DNA from 2 places in the Arthrobacter sp. NPDC080073 genome. Region 1 is predicted to be linked to the other one. Evidence: predicted binding sites of a transcription regulator. Region 1 holds the regulator's gene; the other holds the start of a gene.

Region 1 (6,410 bases):
GCTGGCCGAGATCGTCTTCGACTTCTTCGACATCCTCAAGTCCAAGACCCGCGGCTACGGTTCGCTGGACTGGAAGGCCGACGGCGAGCAGGTTGCCGACCTGGTCAAGGTGGACATCATGCTCCAGGGTGAGCAGGTTGACGCTTTCAGCGCCATCACGCACCGCGACAAGGCCTACGCCTACGGCGTCATGATGACGAGCAAGCTGCGCGAACTCATTCCCCGCCAGCAGTTCGAGGTGCCGATCCAGGCGGCCATCGGCTCGCGGATCATTGCCCGTGAGAGCATCCGTGCCATCCGCAAGGACGTCCTTGCCAAGTGCTACGGCGGTGACATCACCCGTAAGCGCAAACTTCTGGAAAAGCAGAAGGAAGGCAAGAAGCGCATGAAGATGGTGGGCCGCGTGGAGGTTCCACAGGAAGCGTTCATCGCAGCCCTGACCACCGACGAATCCAAGGACAAGGCCAGGAAGTAACCCGGTGCCTAGCGTTCTTCCCCTCGGGGATCCTGCACCTGCGGATGGCCTCTTGCCGCCCCAGGTGCTCGACGGCGTCAGTTCACGCAAGTTTGGGCTGTACGTCCACATACCGTTCTGTGCCGTGCGTTGCGGTTACTGCGATTTCAACACCTACACCGCCACCGAGCTTGGCGGCGGTGCCTCCCAGGACGCCTACGCGTCCACTGCCATTTCGGAAGTGGAGTTCGCCGTCCGGGCCATGGAAGCCTCCGGTCTGCCGCAGCGGCCCCTGAGCACCGTGTTCTTCGGCGGTGGCACACCGACCCTGCTGCCGGCTGAAGATCTCGCACGCATCTTGACTGCCGCCGTCGGGCACTGGGGCCTGGAATCGGGAGCCGAAGTCACCACTGAAGCGAACCCGGACTCCGTGACGCCGGAATCCCTCCACCTGTTGGCCGACGCCGGCTTTACGCGGATTTCCTTCGGCATGCAGTCGGCGGTCCCTCACGTGCTCAAGGTCCTGGACCGTACGCACACTCCCAGCCGGGTCCCCTTGGTGGTCCAGTGGGCGCGCGACGCCGGCCTCGCCGTGAGCCTCGATCTCATCTACGGCACTCCCGGCGAGTCCATGGCCGATTGGCAAACTTCCCTGGAGACTGCCCTGTCCTACGGGCCGGACCACATCAGCGCCTACGCGCTGATCGTGGAAGAAGGCACCAAGCTGGCTGCACAGATCCGGCGCGGAGAAGTTCCCGGAATCGACGACGACGACCACGCCGCCAAGTACGAACTCGCCGACCAACTGATCAGCGCCGCCGGACTGGACTGGTACGAGGTCAGCAATTGGTCCCGCACACCCGAACAGGCGTGCAAGCACAACCTTGCCTACTGGCGGGGAGACGATTGGTGGGGCGTCGGACCAGGTGCGCATTCCCACATGGGCGGCGTCCGCTGGTGGAACGTCAAACACCCCACCGCCTATGCCAACAGGCTCGGTAGCGGAATGTCGCCGGCCGCTGGACGCGAAACGCTCGACGCCGGAACCCGGGAAGTGGAACGCATCATGCTTGAGGCGCGCCTCGGCACCGGGCTTCAGGTCGATGCCCTCGACAAGGTGGGCCGCCACGCCGTGGCAGGCCTCATTGCCGACGGCCTGGTTGAGCCTGGAGCGGCCTTCCAAGGACGGTTGATCCTGACACTCAAAGGCCGGCTACTCGCGGATGCAGTGGTCCGCCGGATCCTTCCGGACTAGCGCCCGGCGCTAACGGCAGACGCGCCAACCGGCACAGGCACCTGCGAAGACCGGCTACTTGATCCAGCGCAGGTTGAAGCGGTAGCGGTGCGGCTGTCCGTGGTTGACCCGGATTCCGGCCGACACCGAGAAGCAGGTCACTGCGACCCAGATTGCCGTGGCAAGGACGGCGAACAGGTTTCCGACCACTGGAAGCAAGACGAGGATGTTGGCGAGCACTGCGGCAATCGTCGGAGGCAAAGTGAAGTTAAGCGCTTCCTTGGATTCCTGTGCGGTGAACGGGCCACGTTCCCGGAAAATCAGGTAGATCAGAAGCGAAGGCACGCAGCCAAGAATGCCGCCGAAGTGCGCCAGGGTTGCCCACTGCCGGTCCTCCGATGCGGTCAAGGGCAGCGCGTTGGCAGGAACGCCGTGGTACTGGGACTGGCCCGAGGTGCCATCCCGATCGTCAGGAGCGTTGTCTGCCACAGTATCTTCCTTCGAGTATCTATCGGTGCGGTGTTGCTGTCCCAGAATACTTGCTCGGCACGCGATCAGCCGACCAACCCCTGTGCCCGGGGGCAGGCAATCCTCACGGAACGGTCAGGAAATCGATCACTTCCTCCACGCGACCCAGCAGAGAGGCCTCCAAATCGGCGTAGCTGTGGACAGCGCCCAGAAGCTTCTGCCAGCCAAGTCCGACGTCTTCGGCCGTCTCGTGCGGCCAGCCGAATGACCTCAGGATTCCGGTCTTCCAATCCGTGCCGCGGGCGATGGTTGGCCATTGCTCGATCCCCAACACTTTGGGGCGGATGGCCTGCCAGACGTCCACATAGGGGTGTCCTACGATCAGGACGTTTCCCGCGGCGCCCGGCAGCGTCATGGCGTCGGCAGCGATCCGCGACTCCTTCGAATCCGGTACCAAATGGTCCACCAGGATTCCGAGCCGCCGGCCGGGGCCCGGGGAGAACGCGGCAATGGCCGCCTTGAGATCGTCGACACCGTGCAAGGGCTCGACGACGATGCCCTCCACCCGGAGATCGTCTCCCCACACCTTTTCCACAAGCTCGGCGTCGTGCTTGCCTTCCACCCAGATACGGCTCGCCTTGGCGACCTGGGCCCGCTGGCCGGCCACGCGGACGGATCCCGATGCCGTCCTGCCTGCTTGCGCCGCGCCCTTGGCGGGCGTCGCGCGTGGCGCTGGCGGCAGGAGCTTCACTGCTTGTCCTTCCAGCAGGAATCCGAATCCGAGACGGAATGACTTGGCCTTTCCCCGTCGATCCTCAAGCACCACAATGTGCATGCCTCCGGACTTCTCCACCCTGGTCACGGCACCGACCCAACCGGTCTGCACGTCTTCGAGAACCATCCCGCGTTCAACGGGCACCTCTGGCAGTTGCCGTTTGGCCGGCGAGGAGAGGTCTTGCGGGCCCCAATTGTCGTAAGACACGGTCTTCACACCACTTTGCGCTAGGGGGATCGGTCACGGTCCGTGGCATTCCCCAGGACCGCGCGGGAATCATGTTCGCCGCGAGCGGTACCAATGCTAACAACGAGGTGGCTCATACTAGACTTGTTAGCACTTGGGCATGTTGAGTGCTAATTATTGAAATGTTGATTGGAGGTGGGCAGTGAGCGAACCACGGAAGCTGGAAGTGTTGCGCGCCATCGTGGAGGACTACGTTCACTCCCGCGAGCCCGTCGGCTCCAAAGCATTGGTCGAACGGCACCATCTGGGAGTGTCGAGCGCAACCATCCGCAATGACATGGCCCTCTTGGAAGAAGAAGGGCTCATTGCCGCACCACACACGAGTGCGGGCCGCATTCCCACGGACAAGGGCTACCGCTTGTTCGTCGACCGTATTTCCGAGGTCAAGCCGCTTTCGGCTGCCGAGCGCCGGGCCATCCACTCGTTGCTTGAGGGCCCGGACGACGTCGAGGACATCCTTGAGCGAACCGTCCGGCTGCTCTCCCAACTGACCAACCAGGTCGCCGTCGTCCAGTATCCGCACCTGAGCCGCGCGCGTGTCCGCCATATTGAGTTTGTCCTTTTGGCACCGCGCCAGGTCTTGGTGGTGTTGATCGCCGATTCGGGCAAAGTGGAACAGGGCGTTGTGCACGCAGCGACAGACGCTGCTGACGAAGAGCTCATGGCCTTGCGGGCGCGATTCCTTGGGAGCATTGCCGGCTCCCAGCTCGACCTCATGCCGCAAGTCCTGCCCTCGGTGGTTGCCTTGTGTCCGCCCGCGCTACGGAACCTTGCGGCCGTCCTTGCCCACGGCCTGGAAAGGCTTGCGGAGCGGAGCCGCGACGAACGCATGGTCATGGCAGGCACGGCAAACCTGGCCCGCTCCAACGTGGACTTCCCGCTGAGCATCGGTCCGGTCCTCGAAGCGCTCGAGGAGCAGGTGGTCATGTTGCGGCTGTTGTCGGACATGGCTGAGGACCCCCGGGGCGTCACGGTGAGCATCGGCCGCGAAAACCCCTATGACGGCCTCTCCGAGGCTTCGGTGGTTGCCACGGGCTACGGTCCGGGCAGCAGTGCCAAGATCGGCATTCTTGGACCCACCCGCATGGATTATCCCAACACCATGGCGGCCGTCCGTGCCGTCGCACGCTACCTTTCCCGCATTCTGGGCGGCTGACGGCCTCGGCTGGAAACCGCCTCGCAAGAAAAGCAGTGGAACCGTAAACAAGGAAGAGATACCGACTTTGAGCAGTCACTATGACGTTCTGGGCGTCTCGCCGGAAGCAACCGGCGAGGAGATCAAGAAGGCCTACCGCAAGCTCGCACGCAAGCTGCACCCGGATGTGAACCCGGGGGCCGGCGCTGCCGAGGAATTCAAGGCGGTGACCCACGCATACGAGGTCCTCTCCGACCCCCAGAAGCGCCGCGTCTACGACGCCACCGGCAACGAGAACGGGACCGACAACGGTTTCGGGGGAGGCTACGCGGGCCAGGGATTCGCCTTCCAGGACATCTTCGACACCTTCTTCGGCGGAGGAGGCGGCGGCATGCAGGGCCCCGCGTCCCGCATGCGCCGCGGCCAGGACGCCCTGATCAGCGTGCGCATCGACTTGCGCGAAGCGGTCTTCGGTGTCAACAAAAAGCTTGAGGTGGACACCGCTGTCGTCTGTCCCACGTGCGAGGGCTCATGCTGCCGTCCGGGCACCCACCCGGAGCGCTGCGACATCTGTGGCGGCTCGGGCCAGGTCCAGCGGGCTGTCCGCTCGATTCTCGGCCAGGTCATGACTGCCGCACCGTGTGGATCATGCGAAGGCTTCGGCTCGATCATCAAGGATCCTTGCAATGAGTGCGGCGGCCAGGGCCGTATCCGCAGCCGCCGTTCGCTGACCGTCAAGGTGCCAGGCGGCGTCGCTACCGGAACGCGCATCCAGTTGTCTTCGCAAGGTGAGGCTGGTCCTGCCGGCGGGCCTCCCGGCGACCTCTACGTGGAGATCCGGGTCAACAACGATCCCACCTATGTACGTGAAGGCGACGACCTGCACGCCACGCTGAGCGTTCCCATGACGGCCGCGGCACTCGGTACAGAGATGCAGCTCGATACTTTCGACGGCCCCCAGGAAATCGACGTCAAGTCCGGCACCCAGTCGGGCGAGGTCATCACCCTGCGCGGACTCGGCGTCACCCATCTCCGCGGCTACGGCAGGGGAGACCTCAAAGTGCACCTGCACGTTGAGACCCCCAGCAAGCTCGACGCCGCGCAGGAAGACCTGCTTCGCCAACTGGCCAAATTGCGCGGAGAGCAGTTCACCGAAGGCAAGCTTGTGGCCAGTGGCGGTATGTTCGCGAAGCTGCGGGACAAGCTCGGTAACCTGTAGCAGTGAGCAACCCCTTATTCTTCACAGCAGCCGGAACGCTTGACGGGCTGGGCCCTGGTGATTCTTTCGTGCTCGACGGCGCCGAAGCCAGGCATGCTGTCACCGTCAAGCGCCTGGAAATCGGCGAAGCCGTCGATATCGCCGACGGCGCCGGAAGACGGCTTACCGGCACTGTGACGGAATCCGGGCAGGGAACCTTGACAGTCCTTGCCTCCGCGGTCGATGAGGAGCAGCAGCCAACGGTGCGGCTCGTGCTGGTCCAGGCCCTCGCGAAGGGCGACCGTGACGGGCTTGCAGTTGAGACTGCAACGGAACTGGGGATCGACGCCGTCGTGCCCTGGCAGGCGGAACGTTCGATCGTCCGTTGGAAGGGCGACCGGGCCGCCAAAGCCCACGCGAAGTGGCAGTCCGTGGCCACCGCAGCCGCCAAGCAGGCGCGGCGCGCGTGGATTCCCGAGGTGCGTGCCGCCGTCGACGGCTCCGGCCTGGCTGCTGCGGTTGCAGCGGCTGACCTGGCGATCATCCTGCACGAGGACGCGAAACGTCCGCTGCGGGAGGTCCTGGAGAAGTGGCAGGGCCAGGTTTCCGACGCGGATACCGGAGCGGGACGGGAGGTCCTGCTCATCGTCGGCCCGGAGGGCGGCATTTCACCGCGCGAGGTGACGAAGCTCAGCGACGTCGGCGCCGTCACCGCCCTCTTGGGCCACCATGTGCTTCGCTCCTCGACGGCAGGTCCTGCCGCCGTCGTGCTGGCCAGCGACATCCTGGGGCGCTGGTAGCCCGCAGCGCACGTCCTTGACCAGCGCGCGTCCTTAGCGAACGTTGAAACTCCGGGTATCCGTCGCGACGTCCGCGTCGTTGGGTCCCACCAAGGAAACC
Region 2 (6,410 bases), on a different contig from region 1:
CGCTGGAAACTCGCCGAAATGTGGCGTGCTGGAATCGCTGAACATCCCCGCCAATCTGAGCTGCTGCGGAACCTCATCAAGGACGGCCGCGTCACTCTCTCGGCGCTCAGCGCCCAGGCGCCTGCCCTTGTTTCCCGCTTGGTTCCCGTGTGGTCCATCAGTCCGTACTTGCTGACCGGCCTCTTGCCCGCAGAGCAGAAGTTCGATGCGGTGGTGATTCTCGACGCTGAGAGCACATCCTTGCAGGCCGTGCTGCCGGCGATCGCCCGGGCCCGGCAAGTGGTTGCCTTTGGCGACTCGAAGATCGCCAATGCCCGCACCTTCAGTGTTGCCGTGGAACCCCCCATGGCCGGTGCCGCCAGCCAAGAGACCGTAGACAGTGCTTTCAGTGCCTTGGCCCGGGTCCTGCCCACGTGGCAGTTGAACTGGGTGTATCGGGCGGTTGACGAAGACCTCTTGCTCCAGCTGAGCAAGAACTACTACAACGGTGGCCTGCGCCGGCTGCCGGACGGCCAATCTGTAACAGGGTTGGACCGCTCGGTAGTGGTTGAGTACATCCCGGACGGTACCGGCCTGCCTGGGGCGGATCACGAAGGTGTTGAATCGGTCGCTGCTGAAGTGAACCGCGTGGTTGACCTGGTGTTTGAACACGCCAGCCTTAGGCCGCGGACCTCGCTCGCTGTGGTCACCGCAAGCCTGCGCCACGCCGCAAGGATCGGCGAAGCCATCAGGCTTCAGCTTCCTAACTATCCGCTGTTGTCGGGTTTCTTCAACGCCGGCGCGGAGTCCTTCCGCGTGGTGGATTTGGAGCGCGCGCAAGGACTCGTCCGCGACCACATCATCTTCTCCCTGGGCTTTGGGCGCACCCCGCATGGCCGGGCGCTGCACAGTTTCGGACCCCTGTCCGTCGAAGGCGGCCGAAACAAATTTGCCTTGGCAATGACCCGCGCCCGGAGATCGTTGCACGTCCTGAGCTGCTTCCGTCCGGAGGACCTCGATCTGGACAGGTTGGCTCACGGCGCCGTGGAGTTCCATGAACTCCTTGACCGTGAACTGTCCGGGAATTCGGATCTGGGAACGCCAGCCACCAGGGCCGCGGCCAGCGAGCAAGCGCTCGGAGAGGATCCGTTGGTAGCGGATCTGGGCGAGCGACTCCGTGCCCGCGGAGCCCGGGTGTGGCACCACTATGACGGAGCCTTGGACATCGCCGTCGCGACAGATCCGGTGCACACCATAGGCCGTGATGACACCGAGATGCCAACACCGGTGGCCATTGAGTCGGATGGCACGGAACGATACCGCCGCATGAGCGTCAGGGAGCGAAGCCGGCTCCGGCCCCAGCTCCTGGAACGCCTTGGCTGGCGTTACATGTCCCTGTGGACCATCGAAGTATTCACGGATCCCTCGTCCTGCGCTGATCGCATTGGATCCTATCTGGGACTGGAGAAGCCGGTAGCACCCTCGTACGGTGCCGTCCAGGATGGATTCCTGGACATCGATGTTGAACAATTGGAACTGGACGGTCACCCGGACCCGGCCGCGGCCGGCCCTGGCGGTACGCAAGGCCTTGGCTCGGGACCGGTCATCCCCTAAGGAAGCGCAATGGCGGAAAGCAAAAGCACTCAATCCAGGCACTCCGCGGACACCGGTGCCGACGCAGTAGGCGCTGACACAAAGTTGGGCGAGCAGGAGAAAACACAAGTGAAGCCGGTGCCGGAGCGGAAGCATGCGGGCGAGAGCGTTCTGCCAAAGAAAGCCTCCGAAGATGATCCACGCCGGTGGGGTGATGAGCCTGGTTACGATCACGATGCCTGGCTGAAGGAGCAAAGGCCCCCGCATTGGGGCTGAACGTTCCATCATGGTCGTGACTATCCGGCCTGGGTCTGGATCTGCCGCTTGTCAGAGGGATTGACGAGTACAAAGAACAGTTTCCCGCGGGTCGAAGCTCCGGCAAGGATTTCGGCTTGTTGCGGAGTGGCAGCGACAACCACAAGGCCGTCCGCCTCGTTCGTGCCCAACCATTGGCCGGCTTTGCCTCCTTGCGCGGACGTCCACAAAACCGGGACCGTAGCTGCCAGGAGCTCGGATTTCTTGTCAGGCCCGTCAAATCCGTCAGCTGCGGTGAGAACAACGTTGACCAACTGGCCCGGCGAGATGAGCTGAATTGAAGCGGGATCGGCCATGCGAAGTGGAACGGCCGCCGTCGCGGGCGCGGTACCGGTTAGCAGACCCGGTCCCAGGAGTTGTGCGTCTGTGGGGATCTGCCCCTTCCGCAGGGGCGAGGCAAGCTGCTTCCCGCCATATCCAGCCCCGGAAGTGAGTGCGCCGGCCGGAACTCCGTCAGGAAGGACGTCGAGGGCCTTGAGGTCGGAATCCGTCAAAGTGGACCCGGCAGGAAGGTCCCGCGCGGCGGCCAGGACCGTGGCTCGTTGTTCCGAAACGGGAGTCAGTTGATGGACGACGATCCCCACCGCCACGCATAGGAGCAGAGCCACCGCGAGGCGGCGGTTGCGGTTTAGCCAGCTGCCGAAGCTGCGGTGCCTGGAGTGTCCCGCGGGAGCGCCCATGCGCCGGCCAGCCTTGAAGGGACCAGCGTGAAGACGGCGCGTGTTGCCCCCGTTGACCGGCACGAGGAGCCTATTGCGCGGAACCGGTGAAGGTCCGGCAGACGTGGAGCCTTTGGATACGTTCGGGGTTGCGGGCATGGGCCCACGCTAACCGGACGCCCGGGTCCGTGACAGGGCCCGGTTGCGCTATGTGGAAATCGGTGAGCTATGTGGAAAAACCGAAGGCAGTCGGAAACCGCAATCAGCTCGCGGCAGCCGCCGGAACCGAGGCTGGAGCCGCAGGCGCAGCCGGGGCTGGAGCGGCCGAAACGGTGCTTCCCTTGGAATCCCGGGAGTCGGTGCGGTAGAAACCCGATCCCTTGAAGACGACGCCCACGCTGTTGAACTTCTTGCGCAACGAACCCCCGCATTCAGGGCAGTCGGACAGGGAGGTGTCCGTGAAAGCCTGAACGATGTCAAAGGCATGTCCGCAGTCTCTGCAGGCATAGGCATATGTGGGCACTTGTGATCCTCCTCCGGGACGAACTAGAGGTCCTGGGCTGCCAAAGCGGATTGTTCCGTCCATTAGCAGTCCCGGGGCCTGAGTGCTAATTCTATCATCCGGAGTCGGGGCCGCTACCACGGAACGTGACCGAGTAAACAGGCCGGAAACCCCGGATCAATCGACCGGAGCCAGCCGGACGATCCGATATGGGGTCAGCGCCTCCGCCACGGGTTTGTCGAACGGTTCGGCCGGGATCGTCCCCGCGGGCAGCACTTCGTGGTCATATACAACGGCGACAGTCGGCGGACGCTGCCCGTCGGCGTCGAGCTTGCCGAGGAGCCGGTCGTAGTAGCCGCCCCCTTGGCCAATACGGTTTCCGCCCTCATCGACGGCGGTCGCCGGGAGGAAGATCCCAGCCGCATCCTTGATGACGTCGCTGTCGTATCGCTCGCCCACGGGCTCGTCAATCGGGGCGTACTTCGAGCGGACAAATGGTGTCTCTGGTATCCAATAGACCCAGCTCAGACGTCGTTCCGGTTCACAGACGGGAAGAAGGATCCTGTGCCCGGCGGCATGGAGGGCCGCAAGCAAGGGCAGCGTTGGCGGCTCTGCAGCCACCCCGACATAGGCCGCAAAAGTCGAGGGTTTCCGCCGGGCAACCCCATCCGCCCACGAGAGGCCGTGGCGGGCGATCCCCGTTCCAGCGTCAGCACGCTGTTGTCCGGTCAAGGCGAGCCGGCGCTTGCGGTGGTCCCGGCGGATATCGTCTTTCAAAGTCACTTTTGCTCCAGTTCTCGCGGCTGTGCGGCCCCGAAGATGGCGAAGGAGTGGTGGGTTCTCTCCAGTCCAGCACGTTCCCTTTTGCCCATTGTCCAGTTCCTTCCGTTAGATTAGTCCGGTGACTTCCAATAACTGCGCCGTCCGCAAGGCCGTTATCCCTGTTGCCGGGCTCGGCACCCGGTTTCTGCCTGCGACAAAAGCCATGCCCAAAGAGATGCTCCCGGTAGTAGACAAGCCGGCCATCCAATATGTTGTTGAAGAAGCCGTGAGCGTGGGACTCAACGACATCCTCATGATCACCGGCCGCAACAAGCGTGCGTTGGAAGATCACTTCGACCGGGTTCCGGCTTTGGAAGCGACTCTGGAGGCCAAGGGAGACACGACTAAGCTGGACTCGGTGCAGGCGACCAGCAACCTCGGCGACATTCACTACGTCCGCCAGGGCGACCCCAAGGGGCTGGGGCACGCAGTGTTGCGTGCAAAGCAGCACGTCGGGTACGAACCATTCGCGGTCCTTCTCGGTGACGACCTCATCGACGCCCGGGACACGCTCCTCAGCGACATGATCGAGGTCCAGCACCAAACCGGTGGATCCGTTATAGCCCTGATCGAAGTCGAGCCCTCCCAGATCAGCGCCTACGGCTGCGCGGACATCGACGATATCGGCGAAGACGGCTACGTCCGCATCAAGCAACTTGTGGAAAAGCCAGCTGTCGACGAGGCTCCATCCAACCTGGCCGTGATTGGCCGCTACGTGCTTCACCCCGCCGTATTCGACGTCCTCGAGAAAACCGAGCCGGGCCGCGGAGGAGAGATCCAACTGACGGATGCACTTCAGGTACTCGCGGCGGGAGAGGGCGAAGGTGGCGGCGTCTACGGAGTGGTCTTCCGCGGCCGTCGTTACGATACCGGGGACAAGCTCAGCTACCTCAAAGCCTGCGTCCAGCTGGCGTGCGACAGCGAAGACCTCGGTCCCGGTCTGCGTGAGTGGCTGCCGGGCTTTGCTGCCGGCCTCAGCAAGTAGGTCCCGTGTGGGGGTCGGCCATTTGGCCGGTGACGCTGGAGAGCGGGGACCTCATCTTGCGTCCCATTCGCTACCGGGACAAGAAGGAATGGACCGAGGTCCGCTCGCGCAATAGTGATTGGCTGGCGCCTTGGGAAGCCTCGAACCCTGCCCCTGGTGGCCGACTACCGAACTACCGGCAGATGGTGGCTTCCCTTAACGCGCAGGCTCGTCAAGCGAGTGCCCTTCCGTTTGTGATCACGGAGCGCACTCCCGGATTCGCGGAGCCCAGGATCGTCGGGCAGCTGACGGTTTCCTCGATTATGTGGGGGTCGGCGATGACTGCCACGCTCGGCTATTGGGTCGACCAGGCTCGGGCCGGTCGCGGAATTGCTCCAACTGCGGTTGCCATGGCGACTGACCATTGTTTTGGGGCACTTGGACTCCACCGGATGGAGATCAACATCAGGCCCGAGAACGGGCCGAGCCTGCGGGTTGTTGAGAAGCTGGGATTCCGGGACGAAGGCCGTCGTGAGCGTTTCCTTCACATCAACGGGGAGTGGGCTGACCATCGAAGCTTTGCCTTGACCTCGGAGGAGGTCCCCGGGGGCTTGCTGGCTGCTTGGCTGAGACGCGGAGCAAACTAGTCCGTTTGGGTGAAGAGAGTCGGTAAATCCACTGATTTGCCGACTCTCCGACGACACACCGCGGGCAATGCGGTGGCCTCTGCGTATTTGCTTCTACGGTTTTGATTGTGGACTTCCCTCTCAGCAGCTCGGTGATATTGGTCATTGATGTCGCGCTGTGGATTGTTTGGGTTGCGCCATACATACTGCGGAATCATGGCCACCACGTCCAAGTGGCCGGTGACATTCCAGCGGATGTTATCGACGAAGACGCTCATGAACTGCAAGCCGGGGTGGTTCTGTCAATCACCCCTCGGCAGGAGAAAGCAATGGAAACCATGCAGAGCACCGCAACCGCATTGCCCGAGGCATCGGCCGACGCCGGCGAACGGCGTGATGCTGCATCGGATACAGCGGTCTTCAAAGTCAGATACGGCCGGTGCGCTCTTGCTCTCGCCGGTCTCCTCCTGCTGCTCACGGCAGCCGTTTCCGGTGTGCTGCGCATTCTCGGCCTCGTTTCGGGTTGGCTGCCACTGGTGTCCATCGTCGGCGTCGCCGGGACCGTCTTCCTGCTTCGCCAGTTGGCCATCAGGGACCGTCGGGCGAAGATGAACAGGGCCTTCCGCAGCGCAATGGGTCCCACAGCCGACAGTCCCCGCGAGAGTCCTCCGGCATCGGACCGCCCGGATACCAAGATCTTCGACGCGGAAGCCCACGCCCATGAGGCGACGCGCCTGACCGCCGTCGAACTTCGGCAGGCGGCCCTCAACGTTGCCGTCGCCGCTGGCGACAACACGGTCCGGTTTACGGCGGAATCCAAGGAATCTGAATGGCAGCCGGTGGACGTTCCCAAACCAACGTATGTCGACGCCGCCAAGGCGCCCCGGCCGGCACCCGAGCCCCTCGACCTGCCTGAGGCTCCCAAGCCTCTCGGCAAGCCGTCGCTGAAG

What was found. The regulator HrcA, encoded in region 1, represses chaperone genes, less so after heat shock. The targets are predictions, from matches to a motif close to TTNGCACTCGNNNNNNNCGAGTGCNAA.
Region 2: a site for HrcA is predicted at 3,132-3,158, ahead of AB0O52_RS06150 (FmdB family zinc ribbon protein). Genes of this name have one in related genera too.

Annotation. Positions count from the first base shown of each region.
Region 1 covers NZ_JBFBKR010000003.1:387,710-394,119, reverse strand. Annotated here, with positions in the region: gene lepA (translation elongation factor 4) at 1-475, shown strand, start outside; gene hemW (radical SAM family heme chaperone HemW) at 480-1,709, shown strand; gene AB0O52_RS05990 (DUF4870 domain-containing protein) at 1,764-2,177, opposite strand; gene AB0O52_RS05985 (DUF3097 domain-containing protein) at 2,281-3,138, opposite strand; gene hrcA (heat-inducible transcriptional repressor HrcA) at 3,320-4,333, shown strand; gene dnaJ (molecular chaperone DnaJ) at 4,401-5,531, shown strand; gene AB0O52_RS05970 (16S rRNA (uracil(1498)-N(3))-methyltransferase) at 5,534-6,310, shown strand; gene AB0O52_RS05965 (GerMN domain-containing protein) at 6,344-6,410, opposite strand, start outside.
Region 2 covers NZ_JBFBKR010000004.1:20,580-26,989, reverse strand. Annotated here, with positions in the region: partial or broken gene AB0O52_RS06160 (AAA family ATPase) at 1-1,848, shown strand, start outside; gene AB0O52_RS06155 (RcpC/CpaB family pilus assembly protein) at 1,869-2,705, opposite strand; gene AB0O52_RS06150 (FmdB family zinc ribbon protein) at 2,809-3,069, opposite strand; gene AB0O52_RS06145 (5-formyltetrahydrofolate cyclo-ligase) at 3,226-3,831, opposite strand; gene galU (UTP--glucose-1-phosphate uridylyltransferase GalU) at 3,950-4,855, shown strand; gene AB0O52_RS06135 (GNAT family protein) at 4,861-5,481, shown strand; gene AB0O52_RS06130 (hypothetical protein) at 5,790-6,410, shown strand, end outside.